DNA from 3 places in the Promicromonospora sp. NPDC057138 genome. Region 1 is predicted to be linked to each of the others. Evidence: riboswitches for the same ligand, from Rfam matches in the RefSeq annotation. Region 1 holds a riboswitch; each other region holds the start of a gene.
What was found. A riboswitch is a leader RNA that binds a small molecule or an ion and turns the genes downstream of it on or off. The one in region 1 is predicted to bind thiamine pyrophosphate.

Region 1 (5,696 bases):
ACGCGCATCGCGGCTCGCCGCGGCTCGTCGGACGCCGCGCTCATCCCCATCGGGAAGCCCATCGCCGCGCCGAGCCCCCACAGCCCGACGCCGACCAGGGCCAGCCACAGGATCGGGACCAGCGCGAACGTCAGCACGCCCACGAACGCCAGCAGCGCGGAGAGCACCAGCACCGGCACACGCCCGAACCGGTCGATGGCCCCCGTCCCGGCGAGCCGGGCGGCGGTCATGGCCGTGAGGAAGACGGCGAGGCCGACGGCGCCCATCCCGTCGGACGTGCCGAACCCGTCCACCACCGCGAGGCCCACCCAGTCGTTGGCCACGCCCTCGGTCAGCGCGGCGGCGAGCACCACCAGCCCGATCGCCAGCGTCCGCGGCTCGCCCCAGGCGGCGAGCAGGCCCCGGATGCCCGACGGCGGCGGCGTCATCTCTCCCGGGTCGGCGCCGTCCGCGCTGCCCGCCCCGGCGGTGGCCGCGCCGTCCGGCAGCGCCGCCGCGACCACGCTCGGGGAGAAGTAGCGGACCGCGATCACCACCGACAGGAGGGCCACCGCGCCCGCGGCCACGACGTGCCAGAGGACCGGGACGTGCGCCTCCGCCGCCAGGATGCCGAGGCCGGCCCCGACCACCGTGCCGAACGAGAACCCGGCGTGGAAGACCGGCATGATCGCGCGGCCGAGGCGCTGCTCCACGGCGGCGCCCTCGAGGTTCATCGCGGCGTCCCAGACTCCGGCGCCCACGCCGAACAGGACCAGGCCGAGCCGCACCGCGAGGTGCTCGCCGGCGGCGACGCCGAACCCGGCGACGGCGAGGCCGACCACGAGCACCCCCGCGAAGCTCAGGACGGTGCGCGCGGTACCGAACCGCTCGGCGACGAGGCCCGACAGCGGGATGGCGGCGACGGAGCCGATCGACCCCGTCAGCAGCAGCAAACCCATCTCCTGCTCGGAGAAGGACAGGCCGTCGCGGACCGCCGGAAGACGGGATGCCCAGCTCGCGAAGGCGAACCCGCTGGCTGCGAAGACGACGAAGACCGCACGGGCGGCGGCGTGTGCAGTAGGCACTGAACTCCTCGGTGCGATTGAATCTCCCGACCGTAGGCCACAATCTGGGATCAGCCCAGCAGATACCTGGGTCCTGCACCACCGGTGCCCGAGGCGAGAGAAGGAACCGCGATGAGCCGCCAGACCGTACGACCGACCCTCGCGAGGGTCGCCGAGCTGGCAGGTGTCTCCGTCTCCACCGCGTCGCTCGCCTTCTCCGGTGCGGGACCCATCACCCCCGAGACCCGGGAGAAGGTCCTGGCCGCCGCGCGCGAGCTCGACTACTCCGGGCCCAACCCCCTGGGGCGGCAGCTCCGGTCGGGGCGGTCCGGGATCGTGGGTGTGGTGATCGGCGACCAGCTCGGCCGGTCGTTCCGGGACCCCGTCTCCACCCAGGTGCTGCACGGCCTGGTCTCCGCGATCGGCGAGCAGGGGCTGGGCGTGCTGCTCGTGCCCGGCATGCCGCAGGGCGCCACCGCGCAGTCCATGGGGCTCGCGGCCGAGGCGGGGCTGCCTGCCGCCGTCGACCCGCTGGTCGAGGCCGCCGCGATGGACGTCGCGGTGCTCGTGTGGGGGACCCTGAAGGACGACCCGAACCTGGCCGCCCTGCAGCGCCGAGGCGTGCCCGTCGTGATCGGCGAGGGGCAGAACGTGCCCGGCGTGCCCGTGGTCAGCGTCGACGACCGCCGAGGCGCCGCCGAGGCCGTGCGGCACCTGGTCGAGCTCGGGCACACGCGGATCGCGGAGATCACGCTGCCGTTCGGGCGGGACGAACGGTCCGGGCTGGTCGACGCCGACCGGCTCACCGCCGCCGAGCGCACGCCCACCCGCAACCGGCTGGCCGGCGTCCGGGACGTCATCGAGCCCGTGATGTCGTGGGAGACGCCGGCGTCGCTCGTGGAGCACGGGCGCGACGCCGCCACCGAGATCCTGTCCGAGTGGGCGCCCGCCCGGGACCGTCCGACGGCGATCATCGCCCACTCCGACCTGCTCGCCGCGGGCGCCGTGATCGCGGCCCGCGAGCTCGGCCTGCGGGTGCCCGAGGACGTGTCTGTGGCCGGGTTCGACGGGCTCGACCTGCCGTGGCTCTCCCCCGACGTGCTGACCAGCGTGCACCAGCCGCTCGTCGAGAAGGGCCGGGCGCTCGGCCTGGCCGTCATCGCGCTGCTCGCCGGCGAGCAGCCGGAGTCGGTGGTGCTCCCCGTGAATCTCGTGGAGGGCACGACGACGGGCCCCGTGCCCGACCTGACCGCGCTCCCCTGACCGTCTGCCCACCTGTCCGCGAGGTAGAGCGTGTGTCCGGACAGGTGCTCTACCTCGCGGACGGATGGTCGGTGAGGTAGAGCGTGTGTCCGGACACACGCTCTACCTCGCGGAACGCGGCTAGGGGCGGAGCTGCGGGGCCGGGAGGTAGACCTCGGCGCCCGCCGCGCGGAACTCCGCGGACTTCTGGGCCATGCCCTCCGCCTGGACGGCCGCCGTCGCGCCCGCGAGCGCACCCTGGGCCTGTGCCCCGCCGAACTCGTCGCGGATGTCCTGCGAGATCCGCATCGAGCAGAACTTCGGCCCGCACATCGAGCAGAAGTGCGCGGTCTTCGCGGCCTCGGCCGGGAGGGTCTCGTCGTGGTACGCCTCGGCGAGCTCCGGGTCGAGCGACAGGTTGAACTGGTCCCGCCAGCGGAACTCGAAGCGGGCCTTGGACAGGGCGTCGTCCCGGTCGCGGGCGCCCGGGTGCCCCTTGGCGACGTCGGCGGCGTGCGCGGCGATCTTGTAGGTCACCACGCCGGTGCGCACGTCGTCGCGGTCGGGCAGGCCGAGGTGCTCCTTGGGCGTGACGTAGCAGAGCATCGCGGTGCCGTACCGGGCGATCTCGGTGGCGCCGATGGCGGAGGTGATGTGGTCGTAGCCGGGCGCGATGTCGGTGACCAGCGGGCCGAGCGTGTAGAACGGGGCGCCGTCGCACAGCTCCTGCTGCCGCTCGACGTTCTCCCGCACCAGGTGGAACGGGATGTGCCCGGGTCCCTCCACCATCACCTGGACGTCGTGGGCCCAGGCCCGCTTGGTCAGCTCCGCGAGCGTGTCGAGCTCGGCGAACTGCGCGGCGTCGTTGGCGTCGGCCAGCGAGCCGGGACGCAGGCCGTCGCCCAGGGAGAAGGCGACGTCGTACCGGGCGAAGATCTCGCAGAGCTCGTCGAAGTGCGTGTAGAGGAAGTTCTCCTGGTGGTGCGCGAGGCACCAGCCCGCGAGGATCGACCCGCCGCGCGAGACGATGCCGGTGACCCGGTCCGCCGTGAGCGGCACGTACCGGAGCAGCACGCCGGCGTGCACGGTCATGTAGTCGACGCCCTGCTCGCACTGCTCGATCACCGTGTCGCGGTAGACCTCCCAGGTCAGCGCGCTCGCGTCGCCGTTCACCTTCTCCAGAGCCTGGTAGATCGGCACCGTGCCGATGGGCACCGGCGAGTTCCGCAGGAGCCACTCGCGGGTGGTGTGGATGTCGTCGCCCGTGGACAGGTCCATGACGGTGTCGGCGCCCCACTTGGTGGCCCACTCGAGCTTCTCCACCTCCTCAGCGATCGAGCTGTGGACAGCCGAGTTGCCGATGTTCGCGTTGATCTTCACGAGGAACGCCCGGCCGATGATCATCGGCTCCGACTCCGGGTGGTTCACGTTGTTCGGGATGATCGCCCGGCCGGCGGCGACCTCGCTGCGCACCAGCTCGACGTCGCAGCTCTCGCGCAGGGCGACGTACCGCATCTCCGGCGTGATCACGCCCTGGCGGGCGTAGTGCATCTGGGTGACGGTCCGGCCGGGGGCAGCCCGGCGCGGCCGACGTCGTTCGCCCTGCCACTCCTCGGTCGCGGCACCGCGGCGCAGTGCGCCGCGGCCGTCGTCGGCGAGGGCCCGACGGCGGCCGTCGTACTCCTCGGTGTCTCCCCGGGCCACGACCCAGGGTTCGCGGGCCGGCGCGAGGCCGCGCACCGGGTCGGAACCCGGCCCCTGGGTGCGGTAGACGCGCACCGGCTCGTTCGGGGTGCCGTCGGGGGACGGCGCCAGCGTGATCTCGGTGACCGGGACCCGCAGGCCGTCGTCGTGCGGTGTGCTGTGCCCGCCGTCGTGCTCGGCTGCGTACTCGTACGCGAGCGTGCGGGACTGGGTGTTCTCCATATGAGACTCCTGCTTCCTACGCCGGTGTTAACCGGACAGGTTCAACGGTCCCGGGCCGTCCAGCCCGATCTCAGCCCCTGCGTGAGGCACCCGTGGGATCGCGGACGACGTTAGCACCGCGGACCGGCGTCGGTCGCCTGGTCTCTCGGATGACGCCGAGCTGTCCCGACTTTCGATGCCAATTCACCCCCCGGTCTGGTAAAGAAGGTCCACGGCTCACCCACCCAGTGGCGGGCCCCGGACATGGAGGTGGGCATGTCGATTCGAGGAACACTGCGGACGAGGGCGTTCGCGCTGGCGGCGACGGGAGCGCTCGTGGTGCAAGCAGGGATCGTGGCGAGTGCGGTGCCGGCGGCGGGTGCGCCCGAGCCGGGCCCGGCGGCTTCGGACAACCAGATCACGCTGACCGCATGGAACGGCTACCGCGAGCTCCTGGCGGGCAGGACGTCGAACCTGCGGCCGAGCACCAAGGGCGGGCTCGTGCTGCGCGGCGCGAGCGAGACCGTCGAGTACACCGACCCGTACGGCGACGGCACGCCCGTCGCCTACGAGACGGGCCGGTGGACGTCGCCGGTCGTGGAGACCGGGTATGCGGTCGACGAGTCCGTGAGCTCGTGGAACGCGCACACCCCCACGGGCACGTGGGTCGAGATCGAGTTCCGCGGGCGCAAGGCCGACGGGACGTGGACCAAGTGGTTCGTGATGGGCCGCTGGGCGTCAGGCGACGAGTTCGCTCCGGCCGACGGCGTCGGCGACATCCACCGCACATCCGTGAACGGCCAGACCGACGCGGACGCGTACCTGTTCACCGACACCTACGTCGCGAAGTCGGGCTACGAGCCCGACGCGTTCCAGACCCGGGCCACGCTGTACCGGCCCGCGGGCACGCGGGTCTCGCCGCGGCTGAACGGTGTGAGCACCATGACCAACGAGTACCTGCCCGACTCGCACTACACGGGCACCAGCGACTTCACGCTCGGCCGCGAGGTGGCGCTCGACGTGCCGCAGTTCAGCCAGAATATCCACCGCGGCGAGTACCCCGAGTTCGGGGGCGGCGGCCAGGTGTGGTGCTCGCCGACGTCGTCCACGATGGTGATCTACTCCCACGGGCTGGAGGTGCCGGCCGAGGAGCTGGAGGGCATCGAGGCGCCGAACGGCGACCCGCAGGTCGACTACGCCGCCATGAACACCTGGGACTACGCGTACGAGGGCGCGGGCAACTGGCCGTTCAATGCGGCCTACGCGAACACGTTCGGGCTGCAGTCCTTCGTGACCCGGCTCCGTTCCCTCGCAGAGGCGGAAAAGTTCATCAAGGCGGGAATCCCGCTCGTCTTCTCGATCAACTTCGAGGAGGAGGAGATGCCGGAGGCCGGGTACGGCACCGACGGGCACCTCGTCGTGCTGCGCGGGTTCACCGCCGAGGGCGACCCGATCATCAACGACCCGAACAAGGCGAGCAACGAGGCCGTGCGGGTCGTGTACACG
Region 2 (5,696 bases), on a different contig from region 1:
CGCCAGCCCGGCCGCGGCCCCGCTGGTGAGGCCCCACTTGCCGTAGCCCGTGGCGACGAGCACCCGCTCGTCGCGCGGGACGGCGGGCCCGACGAACGGCAGCCCGGTATCGCTGGTGTAGTCCTGAGCCGCCCACGCGTGCCGGGACGGGCCCACCGGGAGATGCCCGCGGGTCCACTCGTCGAGCACGGCCAGCCGGCGAGCGGGGTCGCGCTCCCGGCCGACGACGAAGCCCTCGCCGCCCACCATGAGCAGCCCGTCGGCCATGCGGAGCGAACGTATGGGCGGCCCGGCGGTGATCGACATCGTCTCGGCGAACCCCGGCGGCAGCGCGCCGGGGTCGGGCACCTCCCGCGTGGTGAGCAGGCTGCGGCCCGCCTCCAGCCGGAGGATCAGGCCGCCCTGCCGCCCGGGCGGGACGGCGGTGGCCAGCACGACGCGGTCGGCGAGCACGGTGCCGCGGGTGGTGCGCAGCGCGACGCCGGTCCCCAGCCGGTGCACCTGCCGGACCCGGACGCCGTCGTGCACCGGGACGCCGCGCGAGCGCAGGCGGGCACGGAGCGCCGAGAGCATGCGCAGCGGGTCGACCTGGGCCTGGCCGGGCAGGCGCACTGCACCGAGCGTCCGCGCGGGATACGGCGGGTCCTCCTCCCACTGCGCGGCGAGCCCCTGCCGGGCGCAGGTCGCGAGCACGGCGTCGACGTCGGCCACCTGCTCGGGGGTGGTCGCCACGGTCAGGTCGTCGCGGCTCTCGACCGGCACGTTCAGGTCCTCCAGGGTGCGGCGCAGCCACCCGAGCCCCGCGAAGCCGGCCGCGAGGTAGTCGCGCACCACGTCGTCGCCGTGCCGGGCGATGCGCGCGAGCCGGGTGCCCTGGAGCACCGAGAGCTTGCCGGTCGAGCGGGCCGTGGTGGTCATGCGGGCGGTCCCTGCGTCGAGCACCACGACGTTCGCGCCGCCTTCGGCGAGGAGCTGGGCGGTGACGACGCCGGTGAGCCCCGCGCCGACCACCGCCACGTCGGTGCGCAGCGGGCCGGGGGCCAGGATCCCTTGGGTGCCGATGCCGGCGTCGCCGGGATCCGTCGTCGCGTCGTGGGGGCTCTCGCTCACGGTGCACCTCCTGTGCCGGTGTTCGGTCCCTGCGCCGGGCTCCTTCAGGCTGGCACGAGGCCGCGCCGCTCGCACCGGACAGCCCGGGGAGTCACCGGACAACTCGGAGCCGGACAACTCGGAGGAGGAAAGGGGCTCCCCTACCCGGGCGAGTCGCTCTACAATCGAGAGCGCGGAGTCATGAAGCGGCTCCCGGTCCGCATCGGATCTGGGAGGGATACATGCCCCCTTTCAAGCAGCCCAGGCTCGCTCTCGTGGACGGCGCCGGAGGCGACACCGCGACACCGCCACCGAACGTCTCGGTGGGAGACCTGGCACAGGCTCTCGGCCTGGGGACCAACCTGCTCGTCGGCCGCTATCGCGTCGAGCTCGGCTCGGGGACCTGGTGGTGGTCGGACGAGGTCTACACCATGCACGGCTGGAAGCGGCACGAGGTCGAACCGGGCCTCGAAGCGCTGTGCTCGCGGAAGCACCCTGACGATCGCGGCCGCATGGTCCGTGCCGCCGCCGAGGCGCTGCGGTTCGGCAGGCCGTTCGCCTGCGCGCACCGGATCGTCGACCGGAAGGGCCGTACGCGCTCGCTGGTCGTCATCGGCCAGGGCTGGCGCGGCAGCGAGGACCGGCCGCCCGAGCTGGCCGGGTACGTCATCGACGTCACGCCGGTCGAGAAGGAGGCGCTGACCCGCCGGTCGGACGGCGTGGTCACCAGGGCCTTCGTCAGCCAGGCGGTGATCGAGCAGGCCAAGGGCGTCATCGTCGCGGTCCGCGGCGTGGACGACGAGACCGCCGGCCACCTGCTGCTCGACGCCGCTAGCAAGGCGGGCGTACCGCTGCGGCTGGCGGCCGACCAGGTCATGACCAGGCTGCGCGCCGAGAGCGGGAAGCAGGGCGTCACGCAGGCCGCGCTGACGCGCGCGCTCGACGGCATCGAGCCCGTGGGCCGGCCGCGGGGCCACGACCCGCTGCTGACCCGGCGGCCGCGCAAGCTCGCGGGCTGAGGCTGGCTGAGGTGGGCTCGGGTTGGGTCGGCCGCGGGTCGAGCCCGCTCGGGGGCCGGGGGGCCAGTGCGTCGGACGGCGTGGTGTGCCGAGTGTCGTCAGCGCGCCGATCGGCGGGCGGCAAGCCCCCGGGCGGCCTTGTGCGCGCCCTTGGCCGCCAGGCGCTTGGCGAGCACCGCCGTGCCGGCGGCGACCGCCGCGAACACGGTGGCCTGCACCAGGTCCAGCTCTGGGTCGTCCGGCTTGTTGGGCGCGTCGTTACCCGTCACGCCCTTCCAGATCATGCCGACCGCCTTTTGCGCGACCCAGCCGGCCGCGAGCGTCAGGGCGAGAGTGCCGACCTTCTCGGCGAGTGTCTGTTCCGTCTCAATCTGGGCCACCTCCACACCGTAGCCCCCGACGGGCCAGTAGTCTGGTTGGACACGACAGGGGAGCGCCCCACGGGCGCTGAGAGTGCGGACAACCGCAGACCCTTGAACCTGATCCGGGTCACACCGGCGGAGGAAGTCGAGGCACGATGTTGCGTCTTTCGGGTGCCCACAGGGGCACCGTGCACACCGGGACGGTCGGAGCGGTCGCCGCGGCGGCAGCCGTCGCACTGCTGGTCGCCGGTTGTTCCGGCGGCCCGGGGTCCGGTGGCTCCGAGACCGGCGGGGGAGACCCGTCGGCGTCGGGCACCGTGACGCTGGTGACCCACGACTCCTGGGCGCTCGACGACAAGCTGATCGACCGGTTCGAGAAGCAGTCCGGCATGACCGTCGAGGTCAGCGCCGCGGGCGACGCCGGAACCCTGGTGAACCAGCTCGTCCTGACCAAGGACGCCCCGCTCGGCGACGCCGTGTTCGGCATCGACAACACGTTCGCCTCCCGTGCGCTGGAGGCGGGAGTGGTCGAGGCGTACACGCCCGCCGACCTGCCCGACGGCGTCGAGCAGGTCGGCGGGGCGCTCACCCAGATCGACCAGGGCGACGTGTGCGTGAACGCGGACGAGGCCTGGTTCGAGAAGTCCGGCCTGGAGGTGCCGAAGACCCTGGAGGACCTGGCCGACCCGAAGTACCGGGACCTGCTCGTGGTGACCAACCCGGCGACGTCGTCCCCCGGGCTCGCCTTCCTGCTGGCGACCATCGGGGCGTTCGGCGAGGACGGCTTCGAGGACTACTGGGCCTCGCTCGTGGACAACGGCGTGAAGGTCGCCGACTCCTGGGAGGACGCGTACTACGTGGACTTCTCGGGCGCCGGGGAGGGCGGCAAGCGGCCGCTCGCGCTGTCGTACGCGACGTCGCCGGCGTTCACGGTGAGCGAGGACGGCTCCACGTCGACCACGAGCGCCCTGCTGGAGACGTGCTTCCGGCAGGTCGAGTACGCGGGCGTCCTGGCCGGCGCCGACAACCCCGAGGGCGCGCAGGAGCTGGTGGACTTCCTGCTCACCCAGGACGTCCAGGCCGCGCTGCCGGAGTCGATGTACATGTACCCGGCCGACTCCTCGGTGCAGCTCCCGAAGGACTGGCAGAAGTTCGCGCCCCAGGCCGACGCGCCGTTCGAGGTGGAGCCCGCCGACGTGAGCGAGCACCGCGACGAGTGGATCGAGCGGTGGACCGAGACCGTAGTCGGCTGAGGCGGCCGCTGGGCCTGAAGCCCGCTGCGCTGCTCTGGGGGACGGCGGTCGCCGTCCCCCTCGGCTTCCTCGCGGTCTTCTTCGCCTGGCCCGTGGCCGCGCTCGTGGCACGCGGTTTCGTGCCCGACGGCGTGCTGGACCTCACCGGCTTCACCGAGGTGCTGTCCCGCCCGCGTACGTGGCGGTTCGTCGGGCTCACGCTGACCCAGGCAGTGCTCGGCACCGCGTTCTCGGTGCTCCTCGGCCTGCCGCTCGCCTATCTCCTGTACCGGCGTTCGTTCCCCGGACGCACCCTGGTGCGCGGGCTCGTGACCGTGCCGTTCGTGCTGCCCGCCGTGGTGGTCGGCGTCGCGTTCCGCGCCTTGTTCGCCCCGGGCGGCACGCTCGGGTTCCTCGGGCTGGAGGAGTCGCTGGCCGGGATCGTCGTCGCGCTCGTCTTCTTCAACGTGTCAGTGGTGGTGCGGACGGTCGGCGGGCTGTGGGAGCGGCTCGACCCGCGCACCGAGCAGGCCGCCGCATCCCTCGGCGCGAGCCCCGCGCGGGTGTTCCGGACGGTGACCCTGCCGTCCCTGGCGCCCGCCGTGGCGTCGGCGGCCTCGGTGGTGTTCCTGTTCTGCGCTACCGCCTTCGGAGTGGTGCTGGTGCTCGGCGGGGTGCGGTACGGGACCATCGAGACCGAGATCTGGACCCGCACCACCCAGTTCCTGGACCTGCGGTCCGCGTCGGTGCTGTCGATCCTGCAGCTCCTCGTCATCTCGGCGACCCTCGCGGCGTCCGCGCGGGCGCGCCGGCGGCGGGAGGCTGCGCTGCGGCTCGTGTCCTCGCGGGGCGCGGCCCGGCCGCTGTCCTGGCGCTCGCCCGCGGACGTGGCGGTCGCGCTGGCGGGGGCGGCGATCGTCGTCGGGCTCATGCTGCTGCCGCTCGCCGGGCTGGTCGCCCGGTCCCTCCGGGAGCCCGACGGGTCCTGGGGCCCGGGCAACTACGTGGCCCTCGGGACCACCGGCGAGCGGAACGCACTCGTGGTGACCGTGTGGGAGGCCACTGCCACCTCGCTGCGCATCGCCCTGGTCGCGACGGTGCTCTCGCTGGTCGTGGGCGGGCTCGTGGCGCTCGTCGTGTCCCGCCGGCCGCGGTCCGTGGGGGCGCGCCGCGCCGTCGGCACCCTGGACGGGCTGTTCATGCTCCCGCTCGGCGTGTCCGCCGTGACCGTCGGCTTCGGGTTCCTCATCACCATGGACCAGCCCGTGCTCGGCCTGGACCTGCGCACGTCCGGGCTGCTCGTGCCGGTGGCGCAGGCCGTCGTCGCCGTGCCGCTCGTCGTCCGCACCGTGCTGCCGGTGCTGCGGGCGATCGACCCCCGGCTGCGCGAGGTCGCCGCGGTGCTCGGCTCCGGCCCCGGCCGCGTGCTGCGGACCGTGGACCTCCCGATCGCCCTGCGGTCGGTCGGGCTGGCCACCGGGTTCGCGTTCGCGGTGTCGCTCGGCGAGTTCGGCGCCACGTCGTTCCTCGCGCGGCCCGACGGCGCGACGCTGCCCGTCGTGATCTACCGCCTCATCGGGCGGCCCGGCGCTGAGAACTACGGGATGGCGCTCGCGGCGTCGGTGGTGCTCGCCGCGCTGACCGCGACGGTCATGATGGTGGCGGAGCGACTGCGCGACGAGCGCGCCGGAGGGGAGTTCTGATGGCGGGGCTGGAGGCCGGGCTGGAGGTCCGGGACGTCTCGGTCCGGTACGGCGGTACGACGGCGGTGGACGGGGTGTCGCTGGACGTCGACCCCGGCGAGGTGGTGGCGCTGCTCGGGCCGAGCGGCTGCGGCAAGTCCAGCCTGCTGCGGGCCGTGGCCGGGCTGGAGCCGCTGGCGGGCGGGCACGTGCTGTACGACGGCGCCGACCTGGCCGGGCTGCCGGTGCACAAGCGCCGGTTCGGGCTGATGTTCCAGGAGGGTCAGCTCTTCCCGCACCGGGACGTGCGGC
Region 3 (5,696 bases), on a different contig from region 1:
GCGGCCCAGCTCGCGGCCGGGCTCGACCAGCGGCGGCAGCGCGGTCACAGCGCGAGGTCCAGGTTGTTCCCGACCAGGTTGTCGCCGACGGCGACCAGCCCGTCGACCGGGGACGACGCCAGCGCCCGCTCCCGGCGCGGCGGCCGGCCGGCGCGGGCGGCGTCGTACCCCGCCTCGACGGCGAGCCGCATGGCGTGGGCCATGCGCACCGGGTCCGCGGCGCGGGTCACCGCGGTGGCAAGCAGGACGCCGTCGCACCCGAGCTCCATGGCCAGCGCGGCGTCCGACGCCGTGCCGATGCCCGCGTCCAGGATCACCGGGACCGACGCCGCGGCCGCTATGACCTCGATGTTGCGCGGGTTGGCGATGCCGAGCCCGGAGCCGATGGGCGAGCCCAGCGGCATGACCGCCGCGCAGCCCACGTCCTCAAGGCGGCGCGCGATGATCGGGTCGTCGTTGGTGTACGGGAGCACGGTGAAGCCGTCGTCGACCAGGGCCTTTGCCGCCTCGACCAGGCCTATCGGGTCGGGCAGGAGCGTCACGTCGTCGGCGATGACCTCCAGCTTGACCCAGTCCGTCTCGCACGCCTCCCGGGCGAGCTGGGCGGTGAGCACCGCCTCGCGGACGGAGAAGCAGCCGGCCGTGTTGGGCAGGGCACGGATGCCCAGGCGCGCGAGCAGGCCCCAGACGGAGGGGTCGCCGGAGCGGGCCGGGTCGTCCGACGGCCGGGGCCGGGACACGCGCCGCATCGCGACGGTGGTCAGCTCCGTGCCGGACGCTACGAGCGCGTCCTCCAGGCCCAGCAGGCTCGCCGCTCCCCCGGTGCCCATGACCAGGCGCGATCCCAGCGGCGTGCCCGCGATGGTCAGCGGTGCGTCGTCCATGGTCAGCCTCCCTGCACTGCGGTGACGACCTCGACGCGGTCTCCGGGCCGGACCGTGGTGGTGCCCCAGGCGCCGCGCGGCACGACGGCGTCGTCGAGCGCGACGGCGACGCCCTGCGGCGCGCCGTCGACCACGAGGCCGGGCAGCAGGCGCGCGACCAGGTCGGCGACGGGCAGGGGGCTGTCGAGCGGGTACGGCTCGCCGTTGACGAGGGCGGCCCCCGGCGCCTCGGCGATCGGCGCTCCGGCGGCGCCGGGCGACGCGGACGGTGCTGCGGCCGCGGACGGTGCTGCGGTCATGCTGTGCCTCCTCGAGTAGTGCTGTATGCGTCGGCGAACCGGCGCGGGTCCGCGAACCGGGCGGCGGCCTCGACGGCCGCGATGGCTGCTGGGCCGTCCGGCGCCACGCCCAGCGCCTGGTCGACGGCGGCCGCCGTCAGCGCCGTGAGCAGGATCCCGTTGCGGTGGTGCCCCGTGGCCAGGTAGAGGCCGTCGGCCGCCCAGCCCAGGATCGGCGCGTTGTCGGGGCTGCCGGGCCGGGACCGGGTGACGGTCTCCAGCAGCACGGCGTCGTCGAGCCCGGGCAGCAGGGCGCGCACGTCGCGCAGCAGCGCGAAGACGTCGCCGGCCCGGGTCAGGTGGTCGTCCGCGCGCTCGTCCGACGTCGCGCCCACGACCACCTCGCGCGTCCCGTCGGGCCGGACCGGGCGGGGCACGGCGTAGACGGGGCGGCCCTGCACGGTGCCCCGCACCACCACCGCGGGCGCCCGGTCGACGTCGGCGGCCAGGCGCAGCGTCGTGCCGGGCACCGGGCGGGTGGGGGCTCCCGCGAACAGGGAGCCGCTCGCGTGCCCGGCGGCCAGGACCACGGTCCCGGCGGCGTAGGCCGTGCCCGCCTCGTCGAGCGCGCCGACGACGGCGTCGTCCGCCCAGGTCAGCGAGACCGCGGCGCGCCGCACGAGGATCTCGTGCGCGGCGACGGCGGCGGACAGGGCCACCTGCACGGCACGCGGGTCCACCCGATGGTCGCCCGGGACCCACGCCGCACCCGCCACCCGCGGCCCGACGCCGGGCTCCCGCAGCCGCGCCTCGTCCGGCGCGATCTCCGCCGAGCCGAGGCCCCACCCGCTGTGCAGGTCCAGCAGCCGGCGCAGCGCGACCAGGTCGTCGCGGTCGTAGGCGAGGGCGAGCGTGCCGGCGGTCTCCAGGCCGACGGCGCCCGGCGGCAAGCCAGCCGCGCGCTCGAGTGCCTCGGCGAACGCCGGCCAGAGGGCGAGCGAGGCGGTGCCCAGCCGCGCCTGCCCCTTCTCGCCGAAGCCCGCCTCCATGACGGGCGCGAGCATGCCGGCGGCGGCGTGGGTGGCGCCGTCGCCGGGCGACGGGTCCAGGACGACGACGCTCGCGCCGGCCTCCACCGCGCGCCAGGCCGCGGTCAGGCCGACGATGCCCCCGCCGATGACGAGGACGTCGCACACATGACTGCTCACAGTTCTGCTCCCTTCGCTGGCATGACCCAGATCAGGTTCGACGGTCGGCGCCCTGCGCCCTCTCAGCCCCGTCCGGGGCTCCCGTGCACGCGACAACGATAGCCCTACACTCGCGGTCGTGGACCCCCGTACCCGGCTCGCCGACGCCCGCCTGTATCTGTGCACGGACGCCCGTCAGGACACCGGCGACCTCGAACCCTTCCTGCACGCGGCGCTGGAGGGCGGCGTCGACGTCGTCCAGCTCCGGGACAAGTCCCTGGAGGCGGCCCGCGAGGTCGAGCTGCACGCGCTCGTCGCCCGGGTGGCCGCCGAGCACGGCGCGCTGTGGGCGGTCAACGACCGGGCCGACATCGCGGGGCTGACCGGAGCGCCGGTGGTGCACATGGGCCAGGGCGACCTGCCGCCCGGCGCGGTGCGGGCCCTGCTGGGCGACGGCCCCGTGCTGGGCCGCTCCACCCACTCCCTCGACCAGGCGCTGGCCGCCGAGGCCGAGCCCCGCGTGGACTACTTCTGCGTCGGGCCGGTGTGGGCCACGCCGACCAAACCGGGCCGCGCCGCCGTCGGCCTGGACCTGGTGCGCGACGTCGCCGCCCGCGAGCCGGCCACGCCCTGGTTCGCCATCGGCGGGGTCGACGCCGCCCGCCTCGACCAGGTGCTCGACGCTGGGGCGCGCCGCGTCGTCGTCGTCCGCGCCATCACGCGGGCGGACGACCCCCGGGCCGCGGCCGCCGCGCTGCGCCGCCGGATCGCGGGCGCGGACGGGTAGAGCCCGATGTTGCCTGGCACCGTATCCGCTCCGTTACTCTTGGCCTCGCCATGAGCCTGACACGTCGCCCCTCCTCGCTGCTCGCCGACCATCGGCGCTGGTCAGCGAGCGTCCTGACGGTCATGCTCCTCGTGCTCGCCGTCCTCGGCGCGCAGGTCCTGTGCGGCGTCCACCTGAACGAGCAGGCCGCCGGCCACGCGGACGAAGCCGCCGTGCAGAGCCCGGGCCTGTGGCCCGCCGCCGAGACGACCGTCGCCGAGGCGCCGGACGTCGAGGCAGCCCTCGCACCTCCGGACGACGGCGCCCATGGCTGTTCCGACCACCGCTCGCTGACGGCGCAGGGCGACCCGGTCCGTCAGCCGCCGCCCGGGCCGGCCGTGATGCCGGAGCTCGCCGCGCAGTGGCTCGTGGCCGACCTGGCACACCGCGAGCCCCCGGTCCGGTCGAGCGTGACCGACGCCGCGGCGCCGTCGCTGACCGCCCTGGGGATCTCCCGGACGTAGACCACCACATCCCGTCGGCGCCACCCCTGGGTGCCGGCGGCTCCAGCGCGCCCCGGAGCGGGGTCGCGCGTGTGGTTCTACTCCGATCAGAAAGGTCCCCGCTTTCATGGAGCCCAGCTTCAACCCGACCAGTACCGCACCTGGCCGCGGTCGGCACCGGGCGGCCCGCCGCCCGGTCCTGGCCGACGTCGCCCGAGCCACCTCCGAGCAGGTCAGCGCGTTCGCCGGCCGCACCGCCGTCGTCGCGGCGGCCGGTTCGGGCGTGCTGCTGTCCTTCGTCGCCGCACCCGCCGCCCAGGCCGCCCCGGCTGACGCGGTCAGCACGTCGCTGGCCGGCACACCCGTCCAGGGCACGCTCAACGCGACCGACCTGAACGCCCTGACCGCGCAGGCCCGTGAGACGGTCGCCGCCGCGGGCGTCGTGGCGGTCGCACCCGATGCGGAGCTCAAGGTCGAGAAGGCGGCGGTCTCCGTCGTCTCGGCCGCGGAGAACGAGGACTACCAGGCACAGCTCGCCGCCGAGGCGGAGGCCGAGGCCGCCGCGGAGGCCGCGGAAGCGGCCGCCGAGGCCGCGGCGGCGATCGACATCCCGGCCTCGGCGTCGGGGTCCGCCGTCATATCGGTCGCCATGCGCTACCTGGGAGTGCCGTACGTCTGGGGCGGCACGACGCCTGCGGGCTTCGACTGCTCCGGGTTCACGTCCTACGTGTTCGCGCAGGTCGGGATCAACCTGCCCCGGACCTCGTCCGAGCAGCGGTACGCCGGGACCGAGGTGCCCTGGTCGCAGGCGCAACCCGGCGACCTGCTCTGGTCGCCCGGCCACATCGCGATCTATGCGGGCGACGGCATGCAGGTCGAGGCCCCGGTCCCGGGCAAGACCGTCCGGTACACCCAGGTCTGGCAGTCCAACCCGATAGTCCTGCGCGTCGGGTGACCCGTCGTCGGTGAGGGGCCAGGCGGCCCCTCACCGACTGGACGGGAAGCGTGCCCTGCCGGGTCTCACACGGTGCCGATCTTCAGACGGTGGCGGGCTTCAGACGGCGGCGGGCCGACGCCGTCGTGCGCCGGCGGCGAGCACCGCCAGGCTCGCGAGGGTTCCCCACAGCGCCAGCCCCTGGATCCAGGGGCCGAGCACGATCCCCGCGGTGCGGCCGTCGCGCAGCTCGACGTCGGCCGTCATGAGCCCTGCCTCGTCGAACGGGAGGGTCTGCTGGGTCGTTCCGTCCGGGGCGAACACCTGGCTGGTGCCCGTCGTGGAGAGGTTGACGACGCTGCGGCCCGTCTCGATCGCGCGCATGCGGGCGATCTCCCTCTGCTGCAGGTTCTCGTCGGTGCCGCGGAAGTCGGCGTTGTTCGTCTGGAACATGAACACCTGCGCGCCGTCGTTGACGTCTTCCCGGATGACGTCGTCGAAGGCCACGTCGAAGCAGATCGCCAGGCCGGCCTTCGCCCGGCCGAGGTCGAGGACGGGCGAGTCGTCACCCGGCGTGTACTCGCGCCCCAGCAGGTTGACGAGCTCGGGGACGATCGCGCCGTACAGCCACCGGTCCGGGATGTACTCGCCGAACGGCACGGGGTGCCGTTTCGCGTGCGTCACCTCGGGGCCGTCCCCCGTCCAGAGGAACGACGTGTTGTAGACGAGCTCCCCGACCGCGGACGCCGCGTTCAGGACGATCGGCGCACCGTAGGCGTCGGCGGCCTCGGAGAGCACCCGCGCGGTGGCCGGTTCGGCCGCGGGATCGCTGTCGACGCCGCCCTCGGGCCACAGCACCACGTCGACCCGCTCGTCCTCCAGCGGCACGGAGGCGGCGAGCTGCGAGCGCAGCACCTCCTGCGGCGCACGCCGGTCCGAGAAGGCCGCCGGCCCGTCGCCCTGCACGGCGCCGACCCGGAGCGTCCCGGCGTCGGCGGTCGGGAACTGCGGAACCATGACCATGACGACGGCGAGCAGGCCGACGGGAACCGCGCCCGACCATCGTGGGAGCGACAGCGGACGGGCGTCGCCTTCCGTCGCGCGGCGGGCCGCCCACCGGGCGGCCTCGACGGCTCCGGCGCAC

Region 2: another riboswitch for thiamine pyrophosphate. It lies ahead of ACFT2C_RS18090 (thiamine ABC transporter substrate binding subunit); the one in region 1 lies ahead of thiC (phosphomethylpyrimidine synthase ThiC).
Region 3: another riboswitch for thiamine pyrophosphate. It lies ahead of thiO (glycine oxidase ThiO); the one in region 1 lies ahead of thiC (phosphomethylpyrimidine synthase ThiC).

What each region holds. Positions count from the first base shown of each region.
Region 1 is NZ_JBHUUX010000021.1:194-5,889, reverse strand. Features, by position in the region: gene ACFT2C_RS13705 (MFS transporter) at 1-1,064, opposite strand, end outside; gene ACFT2C_RS13700 (LacI family DNA-binding transcriptional regulator) at 1,176-2,306, shown strand; gene thiC (phosphomethylpyrimidine synthase ThiC) at 2,427-4,211, opposite strand; TPP riboswitch at 4,208-4,313, opposite strand; gene ACFT2C_RS13690 (C39 family peptidase) at 4,467-5,696, shown strand, end outside.
Region 2 is NZ_JBHUUX010000034.1:44,206-49,901, reverse strand. Features, by position in the region: gene ACFT2C_RS18105 (FAD-dependent oxidoreductase) at 1-1,110, opposite strand, end outside; gene ACFT2C_RS18100 (PAS and ANTAR domain-containing protein) at 1,332-2,108, shown strand; gene ACFT2C_RS18095 (DUF4235 domain-containing protein) at 2,207-2,488, opposite strand; TPP riboswitch at 2,526-2,631, shown strand; gene ACFT2C_RS18090 (thiamine ABC transporter substrate binding subunit) at 2,626-3,723, shown strand; gene ACFT2C_RS18085 (ABC transporter permease) at 3,699-5,405, shown strand; gene ACFT2C_RS18080 (ABC transporter ATP-binding protein) at 5,405-5,696, shown strand, end outside.
Region 3 is NZ_JBHUUX010000095.1:6,502-12,197, forward strand. Features, by position in the region: gene ACFT2C_RS27450 (ThiF family adenylyltransferase) at 1-48, opposite strand, end outside; gene ACFT2C_RS27455 (thiazole synthase) at 45-884, opposite strand; gene thiS (sulfur carrier protein ThiS) at 887-1,183, opposite strand; gene thiO (glycine oxidase ThiO) at 1,180-2,370, opposite strand; TPP riboswitch at 2,362-2,465, opposite strand; gene thiE (thiamine phosphate synthase) at 2,489-3,136, shown strand; gene ACFT2C_RS27475 (hypothetical protein) at 3,187-3,639, shown strand; gene ACFT2C_RS27480 (C40 family peptidase) at 3,746-4,573, shown strand; gene lnt (apolipoprotein N-acyltransferase) at 4,673-5,696, opposite strand, start outside.